2 regions of the Bradyrhizobium sp. LB13.1 genome follow, and region 1 is predicted to be linked to the other one. Evidence: predicted binding sites of a transcription regulator. Region 1 holds the regulator's gene; the other holds the start of a gene.
The links. Region 1 encodes PhoB, which activates phosphate uptake and scavenging genes when phosphate is short. Its sites were predicted from a motif close to TGTCATNNANCTGTCAT; they were not measured.

Region 1 (4,414 bases):
TTCGAGCCGCCCAACGCTGTCCTCGATCTCGGCTTCGGTGACGATCAAAGGCGGCAGGAAACGCACGACATTGTCGCCGGCGCCGACAGTGAGCAGTTTTTCTTCGCGCAAGGCTGCAACGAGATCGCCTGAAGGCACCACCGCCTTGATGCCGATCAGCAGGCCCTCGCCGCGCACTTCGCTGACGACATCGCTATGACGATCGATCACGGAGGCGAGCTTCTGCTTGAGCAGCAGCGACATTCTCTGCACGTGGTCGAAGAAGCCGGGCTTGAGCATGACGTCGAGCACGGCGTTCGCAGCCGAAATCGCGAGCGGATTGCCGCCGAAGGTCGAGCCGTGCGAGCCGGGCCCCATGCCGGCCCGCCGCATCCGCGGTCGCCAGCACCGCGCCGATCGGAAAGCCGCCGCCGAGCGCCTTCGCCAGCGACATCACATCGGGCGTCACGCCGAGACGGCGGTGTGCGAACAGATCGCCGGTGCGGCCCATGCCGGTCTGCACCTCGTCGAACGCGAGCAGCAAGCCCTTGTCGTCGCAGAGCTGGCGCAGCGCCTTGAGGAAGGCCGGGGTTGCCGAGCGCACGCCGCCCTCGCCCTGGATCGGCTCGATCAGGATACCGGCGGTCTGCGGACCGATCGCTTTCTTCACGGCCTCGATATCGCCATGCGGGATTTGGTCGAAGCCATCCATCGGCGGACCAAAACCTTCCAGATATTTTGCAGATCCCGTCGCGGCCAGCGTCGCCAGCGTGCGGCCGTGGAACGCGCCTTCGAAGGTGATGATGCGGTAACGTTCCGGATGCCCTTGGGAGAAGTGATGATGGCGGACCAGCTTGATCACGCCCTCCAGCGCCTCGGCGCCGGAAATTGCAGAAGAACACGAAGTCCGCAAAACTCTCATGGCAGAGGCGGTTGGCGAGCTTCTCGCCATCCGGGCTCTGGAACAGGTTCGACATGTGCCAGAGCTTCGTGGCCTGCTCCTGCAACGCTTTGACCAGCGCGGGATGGGCATGGCCGAGCGCGTTCACCGCGACACCCGAGGTGAAATCGAGATAGCGCTCGCCATTGATCGCAATCAGCCAGCAGCCTTCGCCGCGCTCGAAACCGAGGTCGGTTCTGGCGAAAACGGGGAGCAAATGCGGCGCTGCGCTGTTGGTCATGATGTCACTTGGATGTTGCGGACGGTGTGACGCGTGCATTGCGCAACGCACCATTGACCGGCCCGGAAAACGAAACGTGCCGCCTTTTCGGGGCGGCACGTGTCACTATCTTATGCTTGGGAAGACGGGTGTCAATGCCGCCCCGGAAAGCCTCGCGAAACGCTGAATCCGTAATCTTGCGGTGCCGATTTCGCGGGATTTCACCACGGAACATGTGGAAGCGAGTCGGCGGACTCTTGCGCGGGAGTCACGCCATATTGTAGCGTTTGGATTGTCAGATACGACATCTCGTGCAGTGGTTCTGATCTCTAAGTCCTTATGTACCGGCGTAAACGTTCGGGCGTTCTAGTCACGCCCGGCGAGCCTTAAGGGATTCTGGCGGCACGGGTTTTTAAAGGCTTAGGCATTCGCTGCGAGGCGCCAGGATGGCAGGCCGGCAGCGAGGGAAAGGGTGCAATGACAGTTTTGACCTGGTCCGATGATCGCGTCGAGCAGCTTAAAAAGCTCTGGGAGGCCGGACTTTCGGCCAGCCAGATCGCGGCTGAGCTCGGTAATGTGACCCGCAATGCCGTGATCGGCAAAGTGCACAGGCTCGGCCTGTCGGGTCGCGCCAAGAGCCCTTCATCGGCAGCGCCCCGGCCGCGCAAGGCGCGCCCCGCGCAGCATATGATGCGGGTGACCCGTCCGATCTCGCGCGGCAACACCGCGCTGGCACAGGCTTTCGAGGTCGAAGTGGAGGCCGAACCGGTCACCTACGACAACGTGGTGCCGATGAGCCAGCGGCTATCGCTGCTCGAGCTGAACGAGGCGACCTGCCACTGGCCGGTCGGCGATCCCTCGACCCCGGATTTCTTCTTCTGCGGCGGCAAGGCGCTTTCCGGGCTGCCCTATTGCGCCCAGCACTCGCGCGTCGCGTATCAGCCGGCGTCGGATCGGCGCCGCGCACCGGTGAAGCCGGGCCCGCGCTGAGCTAGCGGATTTAGCTGACTGCAAGGGCGGCGCCGTCACACGATGACGCCTCGGCCCACTTGATGTCGTCCCGGACAAGCGTGCCAAAAGCGCGTGCCGATCCGGAACGACGGCGGAGCTTGAAGCGAGTTACGCCTGCTGCTCCGCCTTGGCAAAACGATCATCCAGCGCGTAGCCGGCGCCGCGGACGGTGCGGATCGGGTCCTGCTCGCGGCCCAGATTGAGCAGCTTGCGCAGGCGGCCGATATGCACGTCGACGGTACGCTCGTCGATGTAGATGTCGCGGCCCCAGACGCTGTCGAGCAGTTGCTCGCGCGAGAACACCCGCCCCGGATGCTCCAGGAAGAACTCCAGCAGGCGATATTCGGTCGGGCCGAGATCGATCGGCCGGCCCGAGCGCGCCACGCGGCGCTTGTCGCGGTCGAGCTCGATGTCGCCAAAGGCGAGCACAGCGGCGAGCCGTTCGGGGCTTGCGCGCCGCAGCAGGCCCTTCACGCGCGCCAGGAGCTCCGGCACCGAGAACGGCTTGACGATGTAATCGTCGGCGCCGGTCGCAAGACCCCGCACCCGCTCGCTTTCCTCGCCGCGCGCGGTGAGCATGATGATCGGGAGCTGCTTGGTCTCGGGACGGGTGCGAAGCCGCCGGCACAATTCGATGCCCGACAGGCCCGGCAGCATCCAGTCGAGCACGATCAAATCGGGAATGTGCTCCTTGAGACGGGTGTCGGCGTCGTCGCCGCGCATGACCGTCTCGACGTCATAGCCGTCGCCTTCGAGGTTGTAGCGGAGAAGCTCGGTCAGGGCTTCCTCGTCCTCAACCACCATAATGCGTGCGCCCATCTGGGTCGTTGCTCCCTAGGTGTTCGGTATCGAGCTGGCGAAGGTCGTCATATCGCCCTTCGGCCGCTTGTCGGTGATCGCCTGGCCCTCGATCATGTAGAACACGGTCTCGGCGATGTTGGTGGCGTGGTCGCCGATCCGCTCGATGTTCTTGGCGCAGAACATCAAATGGATGCAGAACGAGATGTTGCGCGGATCCTCCATCATGTAAGTGAGGAGCTCGCGGAACAGCGAAGTGCAGATGGCGTCGACTTCCTCGTCGCCCTTCCACACCGCCATCGCCGCCGGCAAATCATGTGCGGCATAGGCGTCCAGCACCGACTTGACCTGCTGCTGCACGAGGTCTGTCATGTGCTCCAGGCCGCGGAACAGCTTGAGCGGATGGAAATCCGTCTCCAGCGCCGCGACGCGCTTGCCCATGTTCTTGGCGAGGTCGCCGATGCGCTCGAGATCGGTCGCGACGCGCATGGCGCCGACGATCTCGCGCAGATCGACCGCCATCGGCTGACGGCGGGCGATGGTGAGCACGGCGCGCTCCTCGATCTTCTTCTGGAGCGCGTCGAGCTCGGTGTCGATGGTGACGACGCGCTGGCCGAGCGGAACGTCACGGCGGATCAGCGCGTCGACGGAATCGACGATCATGCGCTCGGCGATGCCGCCCATCTCGGCAACCAGCCGGGTGAGTTCCTGGAGGTCGGTGTCGAAGGCCTTTGCGGTATGTTCAGAACCCATGTCGCGTCTCCTCAGCCGAACCGGCCGGTGATGTAATCCTGCGTGCGCCGGTCGGTCGGCGACGTAAAGATCTTGTTGGTGTCGTCGAACTCGATCAGCTCGCCGAGATACATGAAGGCGGTCTTGTCGGAGACGCGCGCCGCCTGCTGCATGTTGTGGGTGACGATCGCGATCGTGTAGTCCTCGGAGAGCTCCTGGATCAGCTCCTCGACCTTGGCGGTCGAGATCGGGTCGAGCGCCGAGCAGGGTTCGTCGAACAGGATCACCTCGGGCCGCACCGCGACGGTGCGGGCGATGCAGAGGCGTTGCTGCTGGCCGCCGGAGAGCGACAGGCCGGAGGCGTTGAGCTTGTCCTTGACCTCGTTCCACAGCGCGCCGCCGCGCAGCGCCTTCTCGACCCGGCCGTCCATCTCGGATTTCGAGATCTTCTCGTAGAGACGGATGCCGAACGCGATGTTTTCGTAGATCGTCATCGGGAACGGCGTCGGCTTCTGGAACACCATGCCGACGCGGGCGCGCAGCAAATTGAGGTCCAGCCTGGGGTCGAGGATGTTGGTCTGGTCGAGCATGAGCTGACCGGTGGCGCGCTGGCCCGGATAGAGGTCGTACATCCGGTTGAAGATGCGCAGCAGGGTCGACTTGCCGCAGCCCGACGGGCCGATGAACGCCGTGACGCGATTGGCGCCGAGCGTCAGGTTGATGTTCTTCAGCGC
Region 2 (4,414 bases), 2.7 Mb from region 1:
GAGTTCGGCATCGTCAAGGGCGGCCAGAAGCTCGCGGCGCTGTTGCTGTTCCTCACCGACGTCAAGGCGATCGGGCTCGAGACCGCGCAGGGCCTCAACTTCACCGAGACCTTCTACTGGGACATGAACGACAAGACCCGGGCGTTCTCCAAGCGCTTCGCCGAGAAGATGAAGAGCAACGCGCCGCCCACCATGGTGCAGGCTGGCGTCTATGCAGGCGTGCGTCACTATTTCAAGGCGCTGGAAGCGCTCGGCGGCAACCCGCATGACGGCGCCAAGGTCGTCGAGAAGATGAAGTCGATGCCGACGGAAGACGATCTGTTCGGCAAGGGCGAGATCCAGCCCAACGGCCGCACCATCCACAATGCCTATCTGTTCGAGGTGAAGAAGCCCTCCGAGTCCAAGGGACCGTGGGACTTCTACAAGCTGGTCGGCACGGTGCCGGGCGACCAGGCCTTCACGCCGCTGTCCGAGAGCAAGTGCGCGCTCTTGAAGAAGTAAGATAACCGCCCGCAGGCCATCAGGCCTGCGGGCGACTTTCAGGGAACGCCGAAGGGACCGGGTGCGGGATCGATGCAGGCTCTTTACGCTCAGCTACTGGTGGGACTGATCAACGGCTCGTTCTACGCGCTGCTCAGTCTCGGGCTTGCCGTGATCTTCGGCATGCTCAACATCATCAATTTCGCCCATGGTGCGGTCTACATGATGGGCGCGTTCGCTGCCTATTTCCTGCTGAACCTCGGCGGCATCAACTACTGGTGGGCGTTGCTGCTTGCGCCGATCATCGTCGGCATCTTCGGCATGATCCTGGAGCGGACCATGCTGCAATGGCTGACCGGGCTGGATCATCTCTACGGTCTGCTTCTGACCTTCGGCATTGCGCTGATTGTGCAGGGCGTGTTCCAGAACTACTTCGGCTCCTCCGGCCTGCCTTACGCCATTCCGGACCAGCTCAAGGGCGGCATGAATCTCGGATTCATGTTCCTGCCCGTCTATCGCGGCTGGGTCGTCATCTTCTCGCTGGTGGTCTGCATCGCGACCTGGTTCCTGATCGAGGAAGACACGGCTCGGCGCTTATTTGCGTGCAGCCACCGAAAACCCGACGCTGGTGCGCGCCTTCGGCGTCAACGTGCCGCGCATGATCACGCTGACCTACGGCCTCGGTGTCGGCCTTGCCGCGCTCGCCGGCGTGCTGTCGGCGCCGATCAACCAGGTGCGGCCGCTGATGGGAGCCGACCTCATCATCGTCGTGTTCGCGGTGGTCGTGATCGGCGGCATGGGATCGATCATGGGCTCCATCATCACCGGCTTCGCGCTCGGTGTGATCGAGGGCATGACCAAGTATTTCTACCCCGAGGCCTCCAACACCGTCGTGTTCGTGCTGATGGTGCTGGTGCTCTTGGTGAAGCCAACGGGATTGACGGGAAGGGCGGCCTGATATGACAGCCTTGACGGACGACACACTGCCGGCCCCCCCGCGCGCGATCCGCGACGAGATGATCGTGTTCGTGGTGATGGCGCTGCTGCTGGCTGCGGTGCCATTCAGCGGCATCTATCCGTTCTTCGTGATGCAGGCGCTGTGCTTCGCGCTGCTGGCCTGTGCATTCAATCTCCTGATCGGCTATGGCGGCTTGCTCTCGTTCGGCCACGCGATGTTCATGGGCACCGCCGGCTATTGCAGCGCGCACGCGCTGAAAGTGTGGGCGTTGCCGCCGGAACTCGGCATCCTCGTCGGCATTGCCGCGGCGTTCGGGCTCTCGCTCATCACCGGCTTCATCTCGATCCGCCGCCAGGGCATCTATTTCTCGATGATCACGCTGGCGCTGTCGCAGCTGCTGTACTTCATCTACCTCCAGGCGCCGTTCACCCATGGTGAGGACGGCATCCAGGGCATCCCGCAGGGCCGCATGTTCGGCGTGTTCGATTTGACCAAGCCGACCGTGCTCTACTACGTGGTGCTGGTCGGCTTCCTCGCCGGCTTCCTGCTGATCTACCGCATCATCAATTCGCCGTTCGGCGAAGTCCTGAAGGCGATCCGTGAGAACGAGCCGCGCGCGATCTCGCTCGGTTACCGGACCGATCAGTACAAGTTCCTGGCTTTCGTCCTGTCGGGCACGCTCGCCGGCTTTGCGGGATCGCTGAAGGTGTTCGTGGCGCAGAACGCTTCGCTCACCGACGTGCACTGGTCGATGTCCGGCGAGGTGGTGCTGATGACGCTGGTCGGCGGGCTCGGGACCATCTTCGGGCCCGTGGTCGGTGCCTTCGCGATCATCGCCATGCAGCAATATCTGGCGAGCTTCGGCCAGTGGGTGACGGTGATCCAGGGCTCGATCTTCGTGATCTGTGTGCTCACCTTCCGCCGTGGCGTCATCGGCGAAATCGCGCATTACCTCCGGCGTTCGCTGTAAGTTATTGATGTATCAGAAAAATCGGTGGCGCGCGAAAGCGGTGGATGATCCGACTCCACAGGTGTGAGGTGGCACGCGCGTGGATCGAAAATGGTCTATGACAGTTTCATGACGGCCCGCTTGGGCTAGGCCATTATCCAAATCCAACCGGTTGTCTCTCCCCCATGATGCGATTGTTTCGCGCTTTCCTGCCCAAGGAAGAACGGTTCTTCGACCTGTTCGACCGCCACGCCCAGACCGTGATTCAGGGCTCGATCGCGCTCCAGGGCATGCTCAACGGGGGCGAGGAGACGCCGGTCTATTGCCAGCGCGTCAACCAGTTCGAGAACGACGCCGACAACATCACCCGCGAGGTGCTGACGGCGGTGCGCCGCACCTTCATCACCCCGTTCGACCGCGGCGACATCAAGAACCTGATCACCTCGATGGACGACGCCATCGACCAGATGCAGCAGACCGCCAAGGCCGTGATGCTGTTCGAGGTTCGCATCTTCGAGCCGCCGATGCGGGAGATCGGCGTGCTCTTGGTGGAATGCGCCAATCTGGTCGGTCGCGCGTTGCCGCTGATGCAGGCGATCGGTCAGAACGTGGCCATGCTGACTGCGATCACGGAAGAATTGACCAAGCTCGAGGGGCGCGTCGACGACCTCCAGGATATCGGGCTGAAGGAACTCTTCCTCAAGCATCGCGACGGCAACGCGATGGATTTCATCGTCGGCGCGGAGATCTACGACCATCTCGAGAAAGTCGCCGACCGCTTCGACGACGTCGCCAACGAGATCAACAGCATCGTCATCGAGCAAGTTTAGGGCAGGGGCCGCGCCGTGGATGTTGCGTTGGGTCTTCCCGTCCTGGTCGGACTGATCGCCGTCGCGCTGCTGTTCGACTTCCTGAACGGCCTGCACGACGCCGCCAATTCGATCGCGACCATCGTCTCGACCCGCGTGCTGCGGCCGCAATTCGCGGTGTTCTGGGCCGCGTTCTTCAATTTCGTCGCCTTCATGGTGTTCGGGCTGCACGTCGCCCAGACCATCGGCACCGGCATCATCGATCCCGCGATCGTGGATGCCCAGGTGATCTTCGCGGCGCTGGTCGGCGCCATCGTCTGGAACCTCGTAACATGGGCGCTCGGCATCCCATCGTCTTCGTCCCACGCATTGATCGGCGGTCTATTTGGTGCCGGCGTGGCCAAAGCCGGCCTTTCGGCGGCGGTCTGGAGCGGATTGTCCAAGACGGTGATCGCGATCGTGCTGTCTCCGCTCGTCGGCTTCCTGCTCGCGATGGTACTGGTTGCGATCGTCTCCTGGGCCTCGGTGCGCTCCACGCCCTTTGCCGTCGATCGCGCCTTCCGCATCCTGCAGTTCGCCTCTGCTTCGCTCTATTCGCTCGGCCATGGTGGCAATGACGCGCAGAAGACCATGGGCATCATCGCCGTGCTGCTCTATTCGCAGGGCCAACTTGGCGGCGAATTCTTCGTGCCCTTCTGGGTGGTGCTCTCCTGCCAGGCGGCCATGGCAATGGGCACGCTGATGGGTGGTTGGCGCATTGTCCGCACGATGGGATTGCGGATTACAAAACTGACCCCGATGCAGGGCTTTTGCGCCGAGACCGGCGGTGCCGCGACCCTGTTCATGGCGACCTTTCTCGGTGTGTTCCCGTCTCGACCACCCACACCATCACCGGCGCGATCGTCGGCGTCGGCGCCGCCCGCCGCCTCTCGGCGGTGCGCTGGAATGTCGCCAGCTCGATCGTCTATGCCTGGGTCATCACGATGCCGGCCTCGGCCATCGTCGCCGCGCTGACCTGGTGGGCAGTACAGATATTCATCAGGTAACGAACTTCAGCCCGACAATCCCGGCGACGATCAGCCCGATGCTGGCGAGGCGGAACGCGGTGGCCGGCTCGCCGAACAGGATGATGCCGAGCGTCGCGGTGCCGACCGCGCCGATGCCGGTCCAGACTGCATAAGCGGTTCCAATCGGCAGCGATTTGAGGGCAAGCCCGAG

Region 2: ACVWYI_RS17780 (DUF47 domain-containing protein) is a predicted target of PhoB. The motif match lies at 2,506-2,522, and genes of this name have one in related genera.

The regions. Positions count from the first base shown of each region.
Region 1 covers NZ_JBSRYQ010000001.1:1,122,406-1,126,819, reverse strand. Annotated here, with positions in the region: partial or broken gene ACVWYI_RS05250 (acetylornithine transaminase) at 1-1,160, opposite strand, end outside; gene ACVWYI_RS05245 (GcrA family cell cycle regulator) at 1,617-2,129, shown strand; gene phoB (phosphate regulon transcriptional regulator PhoB) at 2,259-2,969, opposite strand; gene phoU (phosphate signaling complex protein PhoU) at 2,985-3,701, opposite strand; gene pstB (phosphate ABC transporter ATP-binding protein PstB) at 3,713-4,414, opposite strand, start outside.
Region 2 covers NZ_JBSRYQ010000001.1:3,779,875-3,784,288, forward strand. Annotated here, with positions in the region: gene ACVWYI_RS17765 (ABC transporter substrate-binding protein) at 1-501, shown strand, start outside; partial or broken gene ACVWYI_RS17770 (branched-chain amino acid ABC transporter permease) at 574-1,438, shown strand; gene ACVWYI_RS17775 (branched-chain amino acid ABC transporter permease) at 1,440-2,408, shown strand; gene ACVWYI_RS17780 (DUF47 domain-containing protein) at 2,573-3,217, shown strand; partial or broken gene ACVWYI_RS17785 (anion permease) at 3,233-4,242, shown strand; gene sugE (quaternary ammonium compound efflux SMR transporter SugE) at 4,235-4,414, opposite strand, start outside.